3 regions of the Levilactobacillus sp. HBUAS70063 genome follow, and region 1 is predicted to be linked to each of the others. Evidence: predicted binding sites of a transcription regulator. Region 1 holds the regulator's gene; each other region holds the start of a gene.

The links. The regulator CtsR, encoded in region 1, represses protease genes until heat stress. The targets are predictions, from matches to a motif close to TTGGTCAAAAAAGGTCAAANA.
Region 2: clpP (ATP-dependent Clp endopeptidase proteolytic subunit ClpP) is a predicted target of CtsR. The motif match lies at 2,667-2,687, and genes of this name have one in related genera.
Region 3: V8I28_RS09655 (ATP-dependent Clp protease ATP-binding subunit) is a predicted target of CtsR. The motif match lies at 4,016-4,036, and genes of this name have one in related genera.

The regions. Positions count from the first base shown of each region.
Region 1 covers NZ_JBANSM010000006.1:190,871-197,133, forward strand. Annotated here, with positions in the region: gene V8I28_RS10500 (TetR/AcrR family transcriptional regulator) at 1-594, opposite strand, end outside; gene V8I28_RS10505 (ATP-dependent Clp protease ATP-binding subunit) at 1,324-3,816, opposite strand; gene V8I28_RS10510 (CtsR family transcriptional regulator) at 3,834-4,301, opposite strand; tRNA gene V8I28_RS10515 (tRNA-Pro) at 4,575-4,648, opposite strand; tRNA gene V8I28_RS10520 (tRNA-Pro) at 4,686-4,759, opposite strand; tRNA gene V8I28_RS10525 (tRNA-Arg) at 4,794-4,867, opposite strand; tRNA gene V8I28_RS10530 (tRNA-Leu) at 4,888-4,973, opposite strand; tRNA gene V8I28_RS10535 (tRNA-Gly) at 4,985-5,056, opposite strand; tRNA gene V8I28_RS10540 (tRNA-Thr) at 5,084-5,156, opposite strand; tRNA gene V8I28_RS10545 (tRNA-Leu) at 5,193-5,274, opposite strand; tRNA gene V8I28_RS10550 (tRNA-Val) at 5,314-5,386, opposite strand.
Region 2 covers NZ_JBANSM010000004.1:157,472-163,734, forward strand. Annotated here, with positions in the region: gene V8I28_RS07575 (gluconeogenesis factor YvcK family protein) at 1-863, shown strand, start outside; gene whiA (DNA-binding protein WhiA) at 867-1,805, shown strand; gene clpP (ATP-dependent Clp endopeptidase proteolytic subunit ClpP) at 1,997-2,593, opposite strand; gene V8I28_RS07590 (LytTR family DNA-binding domain-containing protein) at 2,869-3,318, shown strand; gene V8I28_RS07595 (LiaF transmembrane domain-containing protein) at 3,324-4,061, shown strand; tRNA gene V8I28_RS07600 (tRNA-Arg) at 4,304-4,375, opposite strand; gene V8I28_RS07605 (ECF transporter S component) at 4,567-5,175, shown strand; tRNA gene V8I28_RS07610 (tRNA-Arg) at 5,415-5,486, opposite strand; gene V8I28_RS07615 (sugar-binding transcriptional regulator) at 5,743-6,263, shown strand, end outside.
Region 3 covers NZ_JBANSM010000006.1:7,054-13,316, reverse strand. Annotated here, with positions in the region: gene asnS (asparagine--tRNA ligase) at 1-18, shown strand, start outside; gene V8I28_RS09660 (MucBP domain-containing protein) at 420-1,523, opposite strand; gene V8I28_RS09655 (ATP-dependent Clp protease ATP-binding subunit) at 1,726-3,954, opposite strand; gene V8I28_RS09650 (hypothetical protein) at 4,268-4,468, shown strand; gene V8I28_RS09645 (phosphocarrier protein HPr) at 4,637-4,903, shown strand; gene ptsP (phosphoenolpyruvate--protein phosphotransferase) at 4,903-6,263, shown strand, end outside.

The DNA of each region.
Region 1 (6,263 bases):
CTTTACGGCAACGCCAAATAAAATTAACCGCACCAGCGTCAGCGTCTGTTCGTGCTGGGAGGCATCGGCCGGACCCACGTGATGGAACGTGTTAAACAGTGGGCTCAAGCTGGTCAGATAGAAGGAAGCGGCGTCTTTGGCCTGCATCCCACTCTGAAGCGTGACGACACTGGTCTCGAAGAAACTGGTCAAGGGCATCAAGTAGTCTTGCATGAAGACCATCCCCAACTGCCGCTGGTTCTCCGGCTTGAGGAACTTGAAGCTCCCGTGAATCACCGTGAAGACGTCGCGGGGATGGGCCGCTGTTAACACCTCGGTAACCGCCGTCAATGCCTCGACGGGGTCGGCGTCCGGCTGAATCTGCTCAACCACGGTCGTGATGCCGGCCTTAATCTCCGCCCCCACCGTCTTAATGACTTCGAGGAAGATAACCTCCTTATCACTAAAATGATGGTACAACGCCGGCTGCGTGATGCCGACTTGCTTGGCAATATCACGGGTCGAGGTGGCTTGATAACCCTGCGCCAGGAATTGTTCCCGCGCGGCCTTTAAAATCGCGGCGTGCGTCTGGGTCAACTGTTCTTCTCTCTTCATGAGCGGGCCGTCTTCCTTTCTGTGGTGAAGTAACCTTTATGGCTTATTTGATGAAACGACTGGGCTCTTCCGGACCACCGACCACTGGGGTCTGGTTGCCGGGAAAGCCGCTGGATTGCGGGGTGGCCCGTAATCTTTCAACCTATCTAATATACCATAATCATGAGTTAAGTGTACCACAGTCACTTATCACCAGCTAGGTCAAAGCGGTTAAATAACGGTTAAGTTCGTGGGGGTTGGCAGCTTTAGATGAAGGTGGACGCCTTGCCGTTCGCGCAGGATGAGCTGGATCGCTGTGGGCAGGACGGCCCAAGCCTGAGAAGCGGTCTTGGACCTCGCTTGGAACCACCACGACCCGGTGTTTCCAAGTCGCCATTATCTAACCGGCTTTCGCCGCTAAGATAATCCCACGGCTGAGCTCATCCTACGCTTCACTCTCGGCTACGGCGGCGAGCGTCATCTCCCACCCACTAAGTGTTGACGCTGCTTAACCTATCCCGATATAGCCCGACGCACTGTCACTAATCGTCCGGCTTGGTCCCTAAATTAGCAGACCGGAGGCAAGGACTACTGGGTGTCCATAGCCAACGCCTAATACGGTGGTCTTTCTCGTAGTCAACATACCCGCTTAGACCTGTATTCAGCGCCCTCAGCTCCCAACGACAAAAGTAGCGGGCCCCTCCCCTTCAGGAAGGACACCGCTACTTCGTCTTTTTAAATTTAAGTCAATTAGTGACTGGCTACCGCCGTTGGCTTGTCCGTCTTATCCGGAGTCTTCACGCTTACCGTGATTTCACCTCGCGTGGCCCCAATCGTCACTTGATCGTGGGCCTTGACCTCGCCATTCAGCAGAGATTCGCTCAGCTTATCTTCCACCTGCGTCTGTAGCGCCCGACGAATCGGCCGTGCACCATACTCGGGGTCAAAGCCGGCCTTGGCCACCACTTCGATAGCCGCTGGCGTAATCTTCAGCTTGATGTTCTGGTCGGCAACCCGGTCGATAATCCGCTTAGCCATCAACTTCACGATTTCGTGGAGCTCATCCTTCTTCAAGGAGTGGAAGATGACCGTTTCATCAATCCGGTTCAGGAATTCTGGCCGGAAGGATTGCTTCAAGGTCTCACGAATGGTTTGCGCCATAGCTTGGTAACTATTGGCCAAGTCCTCGGCACCGAATCCAACGGTCTTTTCATCCCGCAACTTCGTAGCCCCCAGGTTCGAGGTCATGATGAGAATGGTATTTCTAAAGTCAACCTTCCGTCCCTTGGAGTCCGTCAAGTAGCCGTCGTCCAAGACCTGCAACAGAATGTTAAAGACATCCGGGTGGGCCTTTTCCACTTCATCAAAGAGCACCACGGAGTATGGCTTCTGCCGAACCTTCTCCGTCAGCTGACCACCTTCGTCGTAGCCCACGTAACCCGGGGCGGACCCAATCAGACGACTCGTGGAGTACTTCTCCATGTACTCGCTCATGTCGACCCGAATCATGTTGTCTTCGGAACCAAACATGGCTTCGGCCAAGGCCTTGGCTAATTCGGTCTTCCCGACCCCGGTTGGTCCGAGGAACATGAAGGACCCAATTGGCCGGTTCGGATCTTTCAGACCCGAACGTGCCCGCCGGATGGCCCGCGCAACCGCCGAAACGGCTTCCTTCTGGCCGATGACCCGCTTGTGCAGGATCTTTTCCAGGTTAACCAGTCGGTCGGCATCCGTTTGCTTCAACTGTGTAACGGGAACGCCCGTCCACTCGGCCACCACGTCCGCCACGTCTTCACCGGTTACATCGGTAGCGTACTGATGGTCCGGCGTTGCCGTTGCGGCCGCCTTAGCCTCGCGAGCCTCAACCTTTTGGCGTAAGGCCATTTCCTCGGTCCGTAACTTCGCCGCGCGTTCGAAGTCCTGCTGCTCAATGGCGGCTTCCTTCTCATCGGCTAAATCGGACAATTCCTTGGCTTGCTTGCTGGCTGGCGTTGGCTTATCCATCTGGTCGATTCGCACCTTGGCGGAGGCTTCATCCATCAGGTCAATCGCCTTATCGGGTAAGAACCGGTCGCTGATGTAACGGGTTGACAGCTTAACGGCCTGTTCCAGCGCATCGTCCGTAATGTTGACGTGGTGGTGGTCTTCATACCGTGACCGCAAGCCCTTGAGAATCTCCAAAGCTTCTGCACTGGTTGGTTCGTTGACCTGAACCGTGGCAAACCGTCGTTCCAGAGCTGCATCGGATTCGATGTACTTCTGGTACTCGTCCAACGTGGTGGCCCCAATGGTTTGGAGTTCACCCCGCGCCAAGGCCGGCTTCAGGATATTCGAGGCATCGATCGCCCCTTCGGCACCCCCCGCACCAATCAGCGTGTGTAATTCATCGATGAACAGGATAACTTGCCCGTCGTTGTAAATTTCTTCAATAACCTTCTTCAACCGGTCTTCAAACTCACCACGGTACTTGGTTCCGGCCACTAAGGACCCCATGTCGAGCATCATCAACCGCTTATTGCGCATATCTTCCGGGACATCACCGGCGACAATCCGTTGGGCCAGGCCCTCGGCAATCGCCGTCTTCCCGACACCGGGTTCCCCAATCAAGACAGGGTTGTTCTTGGTCCGCCGACTCAGAATCTGAATGACCCGCTTAACTTCCTTGTCACGACCGACCGTCGGATCCATGCGACCCTCTTTAGCCGATTGCGTCAGGTCCCGGGCCAGTGAATCCAGCGTCGGGGTGCCTCCCTGAGCCGTTCGCCGGTTGCGATTATCGCCACGACGCTTAGGCGTATCGGTAATCCCGAGCTTCCGTAAGACCACCTTGTGGGCGTCCGTGAGCTGAACGTTCAGGTTCTTTAGAATCCGTGAAGACAAAATCGTTTCGTCACTGAGCAACGCCAACAGGAGGTGTTCCGTTCCAATCTTCGTTGCGCCTAGCCGTTTCGCCTCGTCACCAGCGATGGCCAGCATCGACTTGGCTTTGGGTGAGTAGGGTAGGTAGCTATCTTTATCGGTGTTCGTCAGCGTGCCGTAACCTGTGAAGCGTTCAATCTCTTCGCGAACGTCATCTTCGGTAACGGAGAATTGCTGGAGAACTTTGTTGGCAATGCCATTTTTTTCAATGGTGAGGGCCAGCAGCAAGTGTTCCGTCCCCACTGCTTGGTGCTTGAAGTACTTTGCTTGTTCCTGTGCCAAGACGAGGACACTCTTAGCGCTTGGTGTAAATAGATTATCCATTGCAGCTCCTCACTTTCTTAACTCTCATAACGTAGGTGATTCAAAATAGAAATTAAAATCTGCGCGCGAATCTGCTCGTCAGCTTGCCGGTCTCCCGTGTTAATGGCGTCCTTGTTAATCGCCGCGAAAATGATGTTGGCCTCGCTGCGGTTAATCGCTCCGGCCTCAAACAGGCTTCGAACCACGGATAAGCTATCGTGCCGGGTAATGTGATCCCCGACCGCGGTCACCAACGAATCGATAAAGTCTAAGTTATCCAGCAACTTGACCTTTTCAATCCGAATATAACCACCGCCACCTCGTTTACTCTGGACCACGTAACCGTCCTGAATCGTAAACCGGGTCTTAATCACGTAGTTAATCTGCGATGGCACGACGTTAAACTGATTCGCAATTTCTGCTCTGCGGATCTCCACCTGCTGGGATTCAGCCAAAATCTGCTTCAGGTAAGATTCAATAATATCCGAAATATTTTGATTCTCCATTATCGTCCCCCCTTCAGTGCAGTGTTCTTGACTAATGTTGACTAATATTATACGAATTTCCAGTAAAATTGCAACGGATTAGACCGCCGATCGGTGAGAAGTTTTAATTTCTTAACAACGAACCGGTCTGGCGGTAAAGGTCCCGTCACTCGCCGTCGCCATTTCATAGAAGTTCTAGTAATCTATGGTACCAAAAAAACGGCGCGCTTCCAAACAATCTGTACGGAAGCGGCCGTTTCTATCATTATATATGTAATTGTGAGAATAAAAAAATCGGGAAGACAAGATTTGAACTTGCGACCCCCACGTCCCGAACGTGGTGCTCTACCAAGCTGAGCTACTTCCCGAAGAAAGCTCACTGACCCACTAATCTTGTCAGTCAAATCGGGAAGACAGGATTCGAACCTGCGACCCCCTGGTCCCAAACCAGGTGCTCTACCAAGCTGAGCTACTTCCCGAAAATTGCTTACAATCGCTTATAAGCAACAAAAATGCACCCAGTAGGAGTCGAACCTACAACCTTCTGATTCGTAGTCAGACACTCTATCCAATTGCGCTATGGGTGCATAATTATTATTAAGTTAAATGCCGAGGACCGGGATCGAACCGGTACGGTCATCACTGACCGCAGGATTTTAAGTCCTGTGCGTCTGCCAATTCCGCCACCCCGGCAAAAGGGCAAAAGCGGAAGACGGGATTCGAACCCGCGACCCCCACCATGGCAAGGTGATGTTCTACCACTGAACTACTTCCGCAAATTGGCTATTTGATTAATGGTGCCATGCCGACTAGAGGATTCGAACCTCCGACCTCCTCATTACTAGTGAGATGCTCTGCCAACTGAGCTAAGTCGGCAAAATATTGTTTGAATATTTTGCTATATTTGATTAATGCAGGTGAAGGGACTCGAACCCCCACGTCATAAGACACTAGAACCTAAATCTAGCGCGTCTGCCAGTTCCGCCACACCTGCAACGTTGGCGAACTAACGCCAGGAACTTTTGGGTTCCGATGGAGGATACAGGGCTCGAACCTGTGACCCTCTGCTTGTAAGGCAGACGCTCTCCCAACTGAGCTAATCCTCCATATTTTTCGAAGCAAGCAAAGCGCCTTGCTCGAAACAACTATTACAATTTACCATGCTCAGCGAATCTTGTCAACAACAATTTCGAATTATTTTGAATAAATATTCGTTAGCTGAATAACTACTCGCTTAACAACAAATAATATTGTATCTCATCTTTCCGGAAAAAGCTACTCTTTTTTGCATTTTCTTGCAAACTTTTGAATTGCTATCTTTTCAAGAAAGATTGTCAGTGCAAGCCTTAGCCAACTTCCGTCGCTGCCGCCCGAATTAACCAACAGAAACTATTTTATACGAAGTCCCTACCCCTCGTCAATAAGAAATTGCAAAAATACTCAAAAAGTTTATTCACCGCCTTCCAACCGAACCGGCACGACCATGGTTCCGCATCACAAAAGGCGCTCACCGACAGGACTAGTCGGTGAGCGCCTCACATTTAATGGTGCATAAATACTTAAGTTGTTTTCTCTATGTGCCTGCGGCCGGTCGTTATTGCCTACGGCTGGCTACCTTACCATTCGTGACAGGTGGACTGACGGCTCGCTATGGGCAGGACCAACCCGAGCTGTAGGGCGGCCTAATTCTTCGGCACCAATCGGGTAAACTCTCGCCAGCGAAGAATATCCCCTCGCATCATCGACCGGTCACAATTGACAAGTCACCCACGCCGGAGGAGGCCAGTAATGGAGCCAGCCGTGACAACGGTGTTAGCTGGCGTTTTATGCCAGCTTAGACCGTGGGACGACTTGGGAGACTCGCGGGCCTTGCGAGGCTTCCAAGCGAGCCGGAAGCCCGTTCCTTGGCTGTAGGCGGTCCCCACAGCGGCGGAATTGCTGGCAGCCGCAGGCAACTGCTGCATTTAACCAAGAAATGACTAA
Region 2 (6,263 bases), on a different contig from region 1:
TTCGCCACTACGTCAACGTGGTGCCGCCTGGAGATATCCGTAACGTCATGGTGGCTCTGGCCGAAGTCCCATCTATTTATAAAGACTTGTTTCAATACCGATTCGAAACGACTGATGATTTCTTTGCCGGCCACGCCATTGGAAACCTAATCATTGCCGCCTTATCGGAAATGAAGGGCGGTATTTTTGATGCTGTCCAAGAACTTTCGCAGTTGATGCGCGTCAACGGTCACATCTATCCGGCCGCTAACGAGCCACTGGAGCTGCACGCGCAGTTTGCCGATGGCAGTACGCTCAGCGGTGAATCCGAGATTACGGCGGCTCACAAGCTGATTAAGCGGGTGTGGGTCGAGACCAGTGATCACCATGACCAACCGCATGCGGTGCGGCAAGTGATCGATGCGATTATGGACGCCGACCAGATTGTGCTGGGACCCGGGAGCTTATTTACCAGTATCCTGCCGAACCTGATGATCGACAGCGTAGGGACGGCCGTCAAGGAGAGTCCCGCCGAGGTTGTGTACATCTGCAATATCATGACGCAGAAAGGTGAAACGGAAAACTTCAGCGATGCCGACCACGTCCGGGTTCTGAATCAACATTTAAACGAAAACTTTATCGACACGGTGCTGGTGAACTCCCAGACGGTGCCGAGTCAGTACATCGATTATCAACGTTGGGATGAGATGTCCCAACCCGTTCGTCACGATTTCCAGGGACTCCGCGATCAGGGGTGCCGGGTAATCTCCACGGACTTTCTTGAATTACGCGATAACGGGGCGTTCCACAATGGGCAGGAGGTTGTCAATGAACTGCTCAACCTGATTGGTCAGCCTCGTTATCGGATGGAAAGGGGACTTTAACGCATGTCATATGCCAGTGAAGTGAAGAAAGAGCTGACGACCCTCGAAGTCCATCGGGACAATGCCAAGGCCGAGCTGGTAGCGTTGATCCGGATGAACGGGGCGTTAGGCTTAGCGAACCACCATTTCGTCTTGAACGTGCAGACGGAGAATCCGGCCATTGCGCGGCGGATGTACCAACTGCTCAAGCAGTTCTACGATTTGGAAAGTGAATTGTTGGTTCGGCGGAAGATGAAATTAAAGAAAAATAACCTCTACATCGTGCGGGTGAAGACCGGTGTGACGGAAGTCTTGTCCGATCTGGGTATTTTCGACGGCATGCAACTGCTCGAATCCGTCCCAGCGGAGATTTTGAATTCCGACCTATCCGTGCGCTCCTACCTACGCGGCGCCTTTCTGGCCGGCGGGTCCGTCAACAATCCGGAAACCAGCCGGTATCATCTGGAGATCTACTCCCTATACGAGGAACATAACCAGATGATTGCGGAAATGATGAACCGGTATAACTTGAACGCGCGAACGATTGTGCGGCGCAGTGGTTATATCACTTATCTGAAGAGTGCCGAAGAAATTGCCGACTTTCTATCGTTAATTGGGGCCACCACGTCCATGCTGAAGTTCGAAGACATTCGGATTATGCGGGACATGCGGAACTCCGTGAACCGGCTGGTCAATTGCGAGAACGCCAACTTAGATAAGGTGGCCAACGCTTCAACCCGGCAGATCGATAACATTCAATTCATCGATGCCACGGTGGGACTGGCGCAGTTGCCGGTCAAACTGCGTGAGGTGGCCGAGACCCGGTTGGCTCACAAGGAAGTCAGCCTCAAGGAACTGGGCGATCTGGTGCCCGGTGGTCCGATCTCCAAGTCGGGGATTAATCATCGACTGCGGAAGATTAACGACTACGCCAAGCAGCTGCGCGAACAGGCTTCTGCTTAAAGTTTTAGAAATAACGAGACCTCGAGCCGAATGGCTGGGGGCCTTTTTGGTCTCTGGACTGGTCAGAGACGCCGCCCGTGGCTTAAACGAGCGATCGGGGCGAGCTTGACGGTCCCGTTGCGCCAGTGTTTCCAAAAAAAACCACCCAACGCTCACAGTCGTTGGGTGGTTTCGTTTAAATTAAACATCAATTACTTGGTTTGTTCGCTACTGTTGGTCATGATGTGGTCGATTAACCCGTAATCGACGGCTTCTTGAGCACTCAAGTAGTTGTCCCGTTCGGTGTCTTGGTTCAGACGTTCAACGGGTTGACCGGAGTTTTCGGCCAAAATCTTGTTGATTAATTCACGCGTCTTCAAGATTTCGCGAGCGGCAATTTCGATTTCGGTCTGTTGACCTTGCGCGCCACCGGATGGTTGGTGAATCATCACTTGGGCGTGAGGCAAGGCAAACCGCTTGCCTTTAGTCCCAGATGAAGCCAGAACACTGGCCATAGAAGCGGCCATCCCCAAGGTGATCGTTTGTACGTCAGATTGGATGAAGTTCATGGTATCGTAGATGGCTAAGCCGGAAGAAACGACACCACCGGGTGAGTTGATGTAAAGTGAGATGTCCTTGGTGGAGTCTTGGGCATCCAAGAAGAGCAATTGTGCAATGATGGCGTTGGCCATGTCATCTTCAATTGGACCGGAAAGCATAATGATCCGGTCTTTTAATAGTCGTGAATAGATATCATAGGCCCGTTCGCCACGGGATGATTGTTCAATAACTGTAGGTACTAAATTCATGACAAGATAGCCTCCCTTATTTATTTAACGTAGAAATGGCTAGCGATTGCTAACATGTTGCTAGTGTACCGCTATGGTCAAAATAGGTCAAACAATATGACTTCGATAATTTCAACAACCATTTGACTAGAACTATCATACCAGAAATTGACCAAACGTCACGTATTCTATCACGTTAGCCACCGGTTACGCCAAGAAAGTGACCACTTACGAACGCGCTATTTATTTTTGGTCGGTCGTATGGTTAACTAAGTAAGACGAAAGGGGGTGACGACTTGAAAATCCATGTGGAGGTTGATCCGACACTAAGCGAACCGGAAGTGACCATCCGGGTACCAGCCCGCACACCAGTGGTTGACCAGTTAGTGGGGGCCATTCAAGAGGTCGCGGCGGGCAATCAGCAGTGGACGTTCAGTTGGCACGGCGAGAGTTTTCGGGTCAATCTTACGGATATTCTATTCTTCGAGGCAAGTGACCATCAGGTGGCGGTGCATACGGCAACGGCGCGCTATACGACCACGCAGCGGCTGTACGAATTAGCGGAGGCCCTGCCGCCTCAGTTCATGCGGGTTTCCAAGTCGGCCATCCTCAATCGGACGCAGGTCTTCTCCCTGACGCGGTCGGTGACGGGGAACCTGGTTAAATTTCAAAATTCACACAAGCAACTCTACGTTTCGCGGCGTTATTATCAGGCGTTGAAGCGGGCGCTAGAGGAAAAGGGGTAAAAATTATGCGTAAACGAGCAAATTGGTTTTGGGGCGTCTTCCTGGTCCTAGGCGCCGTGGTCCTAGTGACGAGTCAACTCGGTATCTTCAGTTATCACGTGGGTCTCTGGCCACTATTGTTGGCGGTTTTTCTGGTGGCGGCCTTCGTTGAAAGTCTCATGCATCTGGCCGTGTGGGGGATGGTCTTCTCCCTGGCGTTTCTGGCCATTATCTTTGCTAAGCCGCTGGGCATCGCGGCCCTGGCCCCGTGGACCATTCTGATTGCGGCGGTGTTGTTGTCGCTGGGACTGTCATTGATCATTCGGCCCAAGCGCTGGTACCACTACGATTGGCGGGCTCAGGGAAATTGGTCGCATCACCATCACCGCGATTGGTCGCACCACGGCGAGGATGACGTGGAAACGCTAGACGACTCGGCCATTGTGGTCGATGTCAATATGAGTAACAGCATCCGCTACCTCCAGTCGAGTGATTTTCGTCAGGCGGACGTGCGGGTTTCCATGGGCAATGCCAAGCTGTACTTTGACGACGTGACCCTCAGCGATGGTGGGGCCCTAATCAACGTGGACGCCCATCTCGGTGGCATTCAACTGTATCTTCCTACGGACTGGAACGTGAAGGTGGACGTGGATGCCGACCTCGGAAGCGTCGAGACCACGGGGGAACCCGCGGGAACGACTGGTCCAACGGTGATGGTCAAGGGGCGGGTCTCCCTGGGGGGCCTTGGAATTATTTATATTTAAACAAACTGTAGGAAGCCTGGGACAAAATCGCCCAGGCTTGTTTGCGTCACCTTTACATAGCTAAAACGTGCGCCAAAAGGCAGTCGGTTCCGCTTAAAACGACTAACCAAACAATCCAAGCCCGGGATTATTCAGTTAGCAGCCTTAATGCTCGCCGGCTAATCGCCTTTTGTCACACTCCCTTTTTAAGCGACAAAAAAAGCCTCATCCCGAAAGATGAGACCTGACCGCTTTGCTGGTAATGCGCCCGGAGGGAATCGAACCCCCATTTCAAGAACCGGAATCTTACGTGCGATCCATTACACTACGGGCGCATAGTGATTAACAACACCTTAACTACTATAACTGATTTTGGATAAAAATACAAGTTAGTTTCTGATGAGAATGCCAGATTTACCGAACGTCGGGATTCGGCGAACCGGCCACGCCAAATTAGTCGTTACCTGAACGCTGTCAGCGGAATTATGCTATAATATCGGCATTAACTTTTCAGTGGGGGCCAAAGATGACGCGACATAAGACTTTTCGCCTAGTGGTGGATGCACTGTTGATGGCGATCGTTTTACTACAAAATATTTTACCTTTCTTGGGGTACATCCCATTAGGACCGTTCAGCATGACCCTGATTGGGTTGACGGTCATCGTGGCCGGCACGGCGTTGGGACCCAAGGACGGGATGCTCATTGGGGGCTTCTGGGGCCTGATTACCTTCGTACGGGCCTTCACCTGGCCATCGAGTCCGGTTGCGCCGCTGGTGTTTACCAATCCGCTGGTTTCGGTCGTGCCGCGTCTCCTGATGGGGTTGGGCGCCGGCCTGATTTACCTGTGGGGGCGTAATCGGCAGTGGCCGATGCGTCGAGCCATGCGCTGGGCTGCGGCGGTGGCGGCGTTGATTAACACGTTACTTGTGTTAGGTTTGGTCTTTTTCTTCTATCAAACACCGGCCGTTGCGACGGCCTTTGGCGCCAAAGGCAACCAGACGTTGGGTTACGTCCTGATGCTTTCGCTGGTGACCAATGCCATTCCGGAATTAATCTTGGATGTCCTAGTCGCACCGTTGATTGCGGCCCCGTTACGCAAGCGGTGGGATAAAATTAATCATGTGATGAGATGAAAAATAAGCGTGGGCGCAAAGGCGGTTAGCCGGATAATCCGGGCCTTGACTGTTGGGATTATTAGGTTTAAACAGAACCGATTGCCTTTAGGTCTGCGTTTCGGCCAGCTAGCGTTGGTGTGCAAGAGTTTGGGGATTTTATGCCGAACTCTTTTTTTATAGACCGGTGGTCATGCCACGCTGAGGCCCTCAAAAGGGTATAAAAAAAGTCGCAACCACCACGGGTTACGACGAGCCAATGCGCCCGGAGGGAATCGAACCCCCATTTCAAGAACCGGAATCTTACGTGCGATCCATTACACTACGGGCGCATAGTGCCTTTGCTCTTTTTGAGCACTTAACTACTATAACCGAAGCTGAATATAAATTCAAGGGGCGTTTAAATATTTTTTATTTTCGAAAATTTCTACACCCAAATCGGCGGGAGTGTTGGCTTGCAATGTTGGGGATGGGGGCTTATACTAACAAACGTAAAGGTTAGCTCTGGTTGGCCTGAATTTTTTTGACCAGGGTGGGCGCTAGTCGACCACCGCTGGTCGTTAATCGTCCCACTAGGAGGTAAGTCGGATGCGTGAAGATTGGCAGTGGGTGGAAGCTATTATGCCCCAGATGGTTACGAAATTAACCAGCCGATTCCGGGTCCTCCAAGGGATCGCGAACACGCAGCCGGTTGGCCGCCGCACATTGGCCACCAACTTGGACTGCTCCGAGCGGACGATTCGGACGACTACGGATGCTCTAGCCGAGCTGGGCTTTATTCAGATGTCGGTGAAGGGCATGCAAATCACGGAGGCCGGTCAACGGCTCTTACGCGGGTTAGCGCCCGTGATGAATGACCTGTCCGGTTGGCAGGATCGCGAACGGCAACTGGCAGCTAAGCTACACATTGCCCACTGCACGATTGTGCCCGGTGACAGTACCGCCCCGACCGGATCGCTCATGGCGATGGCGCAAGCGGCCCGCCAAGTCTTGACGGATCAGTTGCCTGCGGGCAAGAGCACCATTGCCGTGATGGGCGGCCATACGTTAGCGACTGTGGCTTCGGTTCTGACGCCGGCCCTGTCGATTAACCGGGAATTGTTGTTCGT
Region 3 (6,263 bases), 180 kb from region 1:
GGCAACGCCGAATTCTAAGACAATCTGTTTTACCTGCGACTGCCAGGGATTCCGCCTGCTGAGGGGCCGGTAAAAGCCTGAGAAGCGGTCTTTTACCTCGATTGGAAGCCGCAAACCACGTCTTCCAATCGTCCGGTGAAGTAAGCTGGCTAAAAACGCCAGCCAACTTCACTCTCACGGCTGGCTCCATCCCTGGCCGCCTCCGGTAACGATTGTCGGTCGATCTTCTCGTTCGGGTTGCCGTAGAAGTGGCCGGGTGACATCGGCGAGGGTGTTTCCAGTTAGGTGAACAGTCAAAACGGTGTTGCCGGAGTGCGCCATGCATCATGCGCCATCAAGACGCCTAAGAACGATAGCGAAATCAAAAGAAGCCTCCCAAACAATCTCAACGGATTGTTTGGGAGGCTTTTCGAGTTCCTTTATAGCGTTTCAGTGGGGACCAGGCGGGCGTAACGGGCGTTGATGTAGGCGGTTGGGCCAATCTGATACCAGGTTAGGTGCTGGTCGTCCACGATTCGACCGCGGATATCCAGCGTTTCGCCGTGGGCCAATTGCCCAGCCGTTTCGCCGTACGGTTCAGTGTAGATGGAGACCGCCGCTCCTGGGACGTAATCCACGGTGCCCAGTCTAGCGTAGGGCTCGGGATGCCACAGCCGCTTTTGCGGGAGGGCCGGTTGCGCCAAGCGGTGGTCGCGTCGGCGGGTTTCTTCGGCACTCAGCCATTGATTGCCCCCAAGATTGTACCAGACGGACCCGTCCGTCAGCGTGATAATCATGAAGAGGCGCCAAAGCGAATCCGCCGGGAATTGGTAGCCGTAGTCGCGGCCCTTAGGTTCATCGTAAACGGCGTGATCCGCCTGAAGAAAGACGTACTGGTGAACGCGTTGGACGGTCTCCCAACTATCCCGACGATAGAAGTAGACCACGCGTTTGGCTTGGCTGGTAAAGGTTCCACGCTGGGGGCCTTGCGCCTGAAAGATGTGGTAGCCGGGGACCGTGGGCGGCGTGAGGGTGTACGTTAACCCTAATTTGCCACGATGGATTTGCGGCAATTCGAGTAGGCGACCGGAATCGAAGTCTACCAGGTAGCCGACGATTGGCTTCCCCAGTAGTCGCCGGTAAATCACCGTCGTTAGGCCGTATTCACTGATAAAGTCCTGTGTAAAGCCGTGAATCCGCGAGAGTGCATACCCCGGGATATCTGGAAAACGGTAATTTACGGGGGTGTTGAGCGGCCCCGTGATGACCAACGCCGGTTGAAGGGCGCGGTCGTGTTCATCGACTAGGCGAACGACCAACGTTGCGGTGGGTGCCGGCGCGGCTGCTTGTGGCGTCGGGGGTAAGGTAATGATCGGTGTGGTCAGGACCACCGGCGGTTCGACGGATTGACTGGGTTTTACTGGTTCAATTGGCGGTTGAACCGGCGGGACGGCCGGATGGCGACGTGAGACGACCGGCTGCGAAACGGCTTCGCGCCGGGGCTTAGGTTCAATCAAACGCCGTAACCAGTCAAAAAATGCCATACCATTCACCTCCAGAAGTTTCCTTTAAAATCTAGTATACCATTTTTACCCGTCACGCCAACATGTGAACGCTATCAGTTTTGTCTTTCGACAATGGTTGCGGGGCGTTGTTGACAGTCTTGGTAGCCGTGAGTGGGTCAAATGGGGACAAACTAAAAGGGTGCGCAACCGCTGTGGCTGAGCACCCTGGAAAAATCAGAAATTAAGCTTTAGTTGTATCGGTCGTCGATGCGGTGGCTTCATTGTCAGCAGCCAACGTAATCTTACCGTCTTCAATCTTGGCAACGAGATTGAAGACGTCCCCGTGGTCCAGGTAGAAGTCGGCAATCCGGTCTTCAATCTCTTCTTGGATGACCCGGCGAAGTGGCCGTGCCCCCATGGTTGGATTGTAGCCCTTTTGGACCAATTGTTCTTCAACAGGTTCGGTGACGTGGATGTGGAGACCTTGACCGGCCAGCATCTGGTTAACATCATCGATCATTAAATCAACGATGTGCATCAGATTATCCTTGCTCAATGAATTGAATTCAATGATGTCATCGAAACGGTTGAGAAATTCCGGCTTGAAGTAGTTGGTTAGGTTACCCAGAACGGAGTGGGTGGTTCCTTCGGCAGCGGCTCCGAAACCAACATTGGCTTCGGCATCGCCGGTCCCGGCGTTACTGGTCATGATGATCAGCGTGTCCTTGAAGGAAACCGTCCGCCCTTGCGAATCGGTCAACCGGCCATCGTCAAGAATTTGTAAGAACATGTTCATGACGTCAGGGTGGGCCTTTTCGATTTCATCCAACAGAATCAACGTGTATGGATGACGCCGAACTTGCTCGGTGAGTTGACCAGCTTCTTCATAGCCAACATAGCCAGGCGGTGACCCGATCAGCTTAGAAATGGAATGTGGCTCCATGTACTCGGACATGTCGAAACGAACCATGGCGTCCGTGGACCCGAACATTTCATTGGCTAATTGCTTGGCCAATTCCGTCTTCCCCACACCGGTTGGTCCGACGAAGAGGAAGGAGCCGATTGGCCGACCAGTGCCGTTTAACCCAATCCGGTTCCGGCGAATGGCGCGGGCAACCTTATCGACCGCTTCGTTCTGGCCGATGACGTGCTTTTCAAGGTCGGCACCCAAGCTCTTGAGCTGGTGTTGTTCCTTGGCCTGTAATTCACCGACCGGAATGTTGGTCTTTTCTTCAACGATGTCTTGCATGTCCTTAACCGTGACTTCGGCGGAAGCATTTTGGTCGGCGTCCTTGGCATTTTCCTTGGACTTCTCCAGCTTCGTGACTTGATCACGGTAGTAGGCGGCCTTTTCGTAGTCTTCCTGCTTCAGGGCAGCCTGCTTCTGATCCTCGGCCGACTTGATCTTTTCATCAATGGCCTTCGGATCGGCGACATTAATGGTTAAGTTCTTGCGTGAACCGGCTTCATCCAACAGGTCGATGGCCTTGTCGGGTAAGAAGCGGTCTTGAATGTACCGATCGGATAACCGAACGGCCGCATCAATCGCATCGTCCGTGTAGTGGACGTGGTGGTAGTCCTCGTATTTCTTTTGGATACCCTTTAAAATCTTAACGGCTTCGTCAGCACTCGGTTCATTGACCGTGACCGGTTGGAACCGCCGTGCTAAGGCTTGGTCTTTTTCAATGTCACGGTACTCACTCAGAGTCGTGGCCCCGATTAATTGAAAATCACCACGGGCGAGGGCTGGCTTTAAGACGTTGCCAGCGTCCATCCCGCCTTCGGCATTCCCGGCACCCATGATTTCATGGATTTCATCAATAAAGAGGATGATGTCGGGGTTAGCCTGAACCTCTTTCATTAACTGTTGCATGCGTTGCTCGAACTGGCCACGGATACCCGTACCCTGGACCAGTGAGACCACATCTAGACGAATAATCTGCTTGTTGGCGAGCTTTTGAGGAACGTTGCCTTCGACAATGCGTTCCGCAAGGCCCTCAACAACCGCCGTCTTCCCGACACCGGCTTCCCCAATTAAAACGGGGTTGTTCTTCGTCCGCCGGTTCAAGATTTCAATGACTTGAGCGGTTTCCTTATCCCGGCCGATCACGGGATCGACCTTGCCATCCTTGGCCATCTGGGTCAGATTCAGACCATATTGGCTGAGTAAGCCGTTGCCTGAACCGCCCTGATTGCCGGAAGGTTGGGTTGGACGCCCTTGACCAGACGCTTGTCGGAAATTAGCTTGGCTGTTGTCGCCGCCTTGCATTGCCCGGAAAATATCATCCAGGTTATTAAAGCCGAATGGATCTTGTGCCATACGGCCACCTCCATTTCCAGAATCGTTTGATTGCTGTTGCTTCAGCAGCTGGTAACAATTTTGGCATAGGTCAACTTGTTGCCGCTGCCCATTTACACTCATGTAAAGGTGAATCGTTGCTTCATTGCGGTGGCAATTTTGACATAGCATCTTGTCGTCTCCTTTCTTGCCTGGAGTTCTCGTAGGAAATTCCCACGCGGTCGACGAAAAGCCTTTGACCTTTCTTGACCATTGACCACATTATACCGCGTTCAGCTGACCGTGCAAGTATTTTGTTTGCACGAAAGATGCGCGGTGTGGCGGGCGATTTCCAGCGAACGACTACATTTTAGCACTCTCGGCCATAGAATGCTAAAATGACTATCTCAAATTGGTCAAAAAGTTAAAAAAGTTTTGACCGCTACGGATTTTGACCGTAAGATAGGGAAGAACGTTTTGTTTAGAATTAGGAAGGGGGCACGCTATGGATCGCGACTTTACGGATTTAATGAATCAATTAAAGGATAAAAAAATCGACCAGTTTGAAGTTACGCCGGAAGACTTTCCCGCTTTTCAAAAGGCGTTTATGGCATTTGAGACGCGCAAACGGGTGGTTGGCCAGGCCGAAAAGAACGGTAAAATCATCTATCACTACGATCATGACGCCGGAAATAGCGGTGAATAATGATTTTTTGATGAAAGCGGTTCATGTATAACTTGTAATTTCTCGCTTAGATTGATATTCTTAATAGGTAGGCGTGACTCGTTGAATGGTTGTTTGATCAATGCGCAAGGTCAAGGCGAGTGACGTTCGGTAAGTAGTCAACCTAAGCTTAAAGGAGATCGATCAATTATGGAAAAACGCGAATTTCATGTTACAGCAGAAACAGGTATTCATGCACGTCCAGCGACTTTATTAGTTCAATCAGCAAGCAAGTTCAATTCTGAAGTTAGCTTGCAATACCAAGACAAGTCCGTTAACTTGAAGTCTATCATGGGTGTAATGTCCTTAGGTGTTGGCCAAAACGCCGACATCACGATTACGACTGATGGTGACGATGAAGCTGACGCTATGACTGCCATTGCTGAAACGATGACTAAAGAGGGTTTATCTGACTAATGAAGGCGATGCTCAGGGGGATTGCTGCCAGTGATGGGGTGGCTTGTGGTCGGGTCTACCGACTAGATGAGCCAGACCTGCACGTTTCTCAGCAGACAATCACTGATCTTGATTACGAATTAAATCGTTTCCATCAGGCCCTTGCAGCAACCGTCTCGGAGATCGAGACGATAAAAACTCGTGTAAATAAAAACCTGGGTGCTGACCGTGCCCAGGTTTTTATTGCGCAAATGGCGATGTTAAAGGACCAGGATTTGGTGGGAAACATTGAACAGCGGATTCGCGACCAGCACGTCAACGCCGAATTTGCCGTGGCATTGGTCTCGACGACCGTGCGAGACGAGCTGGCGGAGTTGGCGGACAACCCCTATCTACAGGATCGGCTGACTAATTGGCAACAGGTGGCCAAACGACTGACAGCCCACTTACTCGGCGTCACGCTACCCGATTTGGCGTTGGTTAAGACGCCGGTGATTGTGGTCACCCATGACTTGATTGCCAGCGAGGCGGTGGCCACTAATCCCCAGCAGGTCTTAGGCTTTGTGACCGATGCCGGTGGGCGGACCTCGCATTCATCGATTCTGGCGCGGTCCCTGAATATCCCTGCGGTGGTCGGTACGCAAGCGGCCACCCACGAGCTGACTAATGGTGACCTCATCATCGTCAACGGAACGCAGGGGAACGTGATGGTCGGTCCGACCGCCGATGAGATTGCCGTGGCGCGGCGGACCATGGCCCAGCGGGTAAAGAACCAGCAACGGTTGGAAAAGCTCACGCATTACGAGACGGTGTCGAAGGACGGCGTGGGCGTCACGCTGGCTGCCAATATGGGGGCCGTTACCGATTTACCACGAGTTACCGCCAGTGGCGCCGAGGGGGTCGGTTTGTTGCGAACCGAATTTCTTTACCTGGACGCGCAGCACTTACCGACCGAAGATGAGCAATTTGCCATCTATCGGCAGGTGCTGACCGAACTTAGCCCCCGGCCAGTGGTCATTCGCACGCTTGACGTGGGTGGCGACAAGGATTTACCGTATCGGCCCATGCAAAACGAGGCTAATCCCTTCATGGGAGCCCGGGCCATTCGGCAAAGTCTGGCGCATCAACAGGTCTTTCGCAGTCAGCTGCGGGCGTTGATTCGGGCCTCGGCGTTTGGCGACCTGAAGATTATGTTTCCGATGATTGCCACGCTGGATGAATTGCGGCAGGCCAAGGCCATCTATGACGACGAGCGCTCGAAGCTCACGGCTAAACGTGTGCCGATGGGCAAGATTGCCGTGGGGATGATGGTTGAGGTTCCGGCGGCGGCTTTGCTGGCGGACCGGTTTGCCAACGAGGTGGACTTCATGAGCATTGGGAC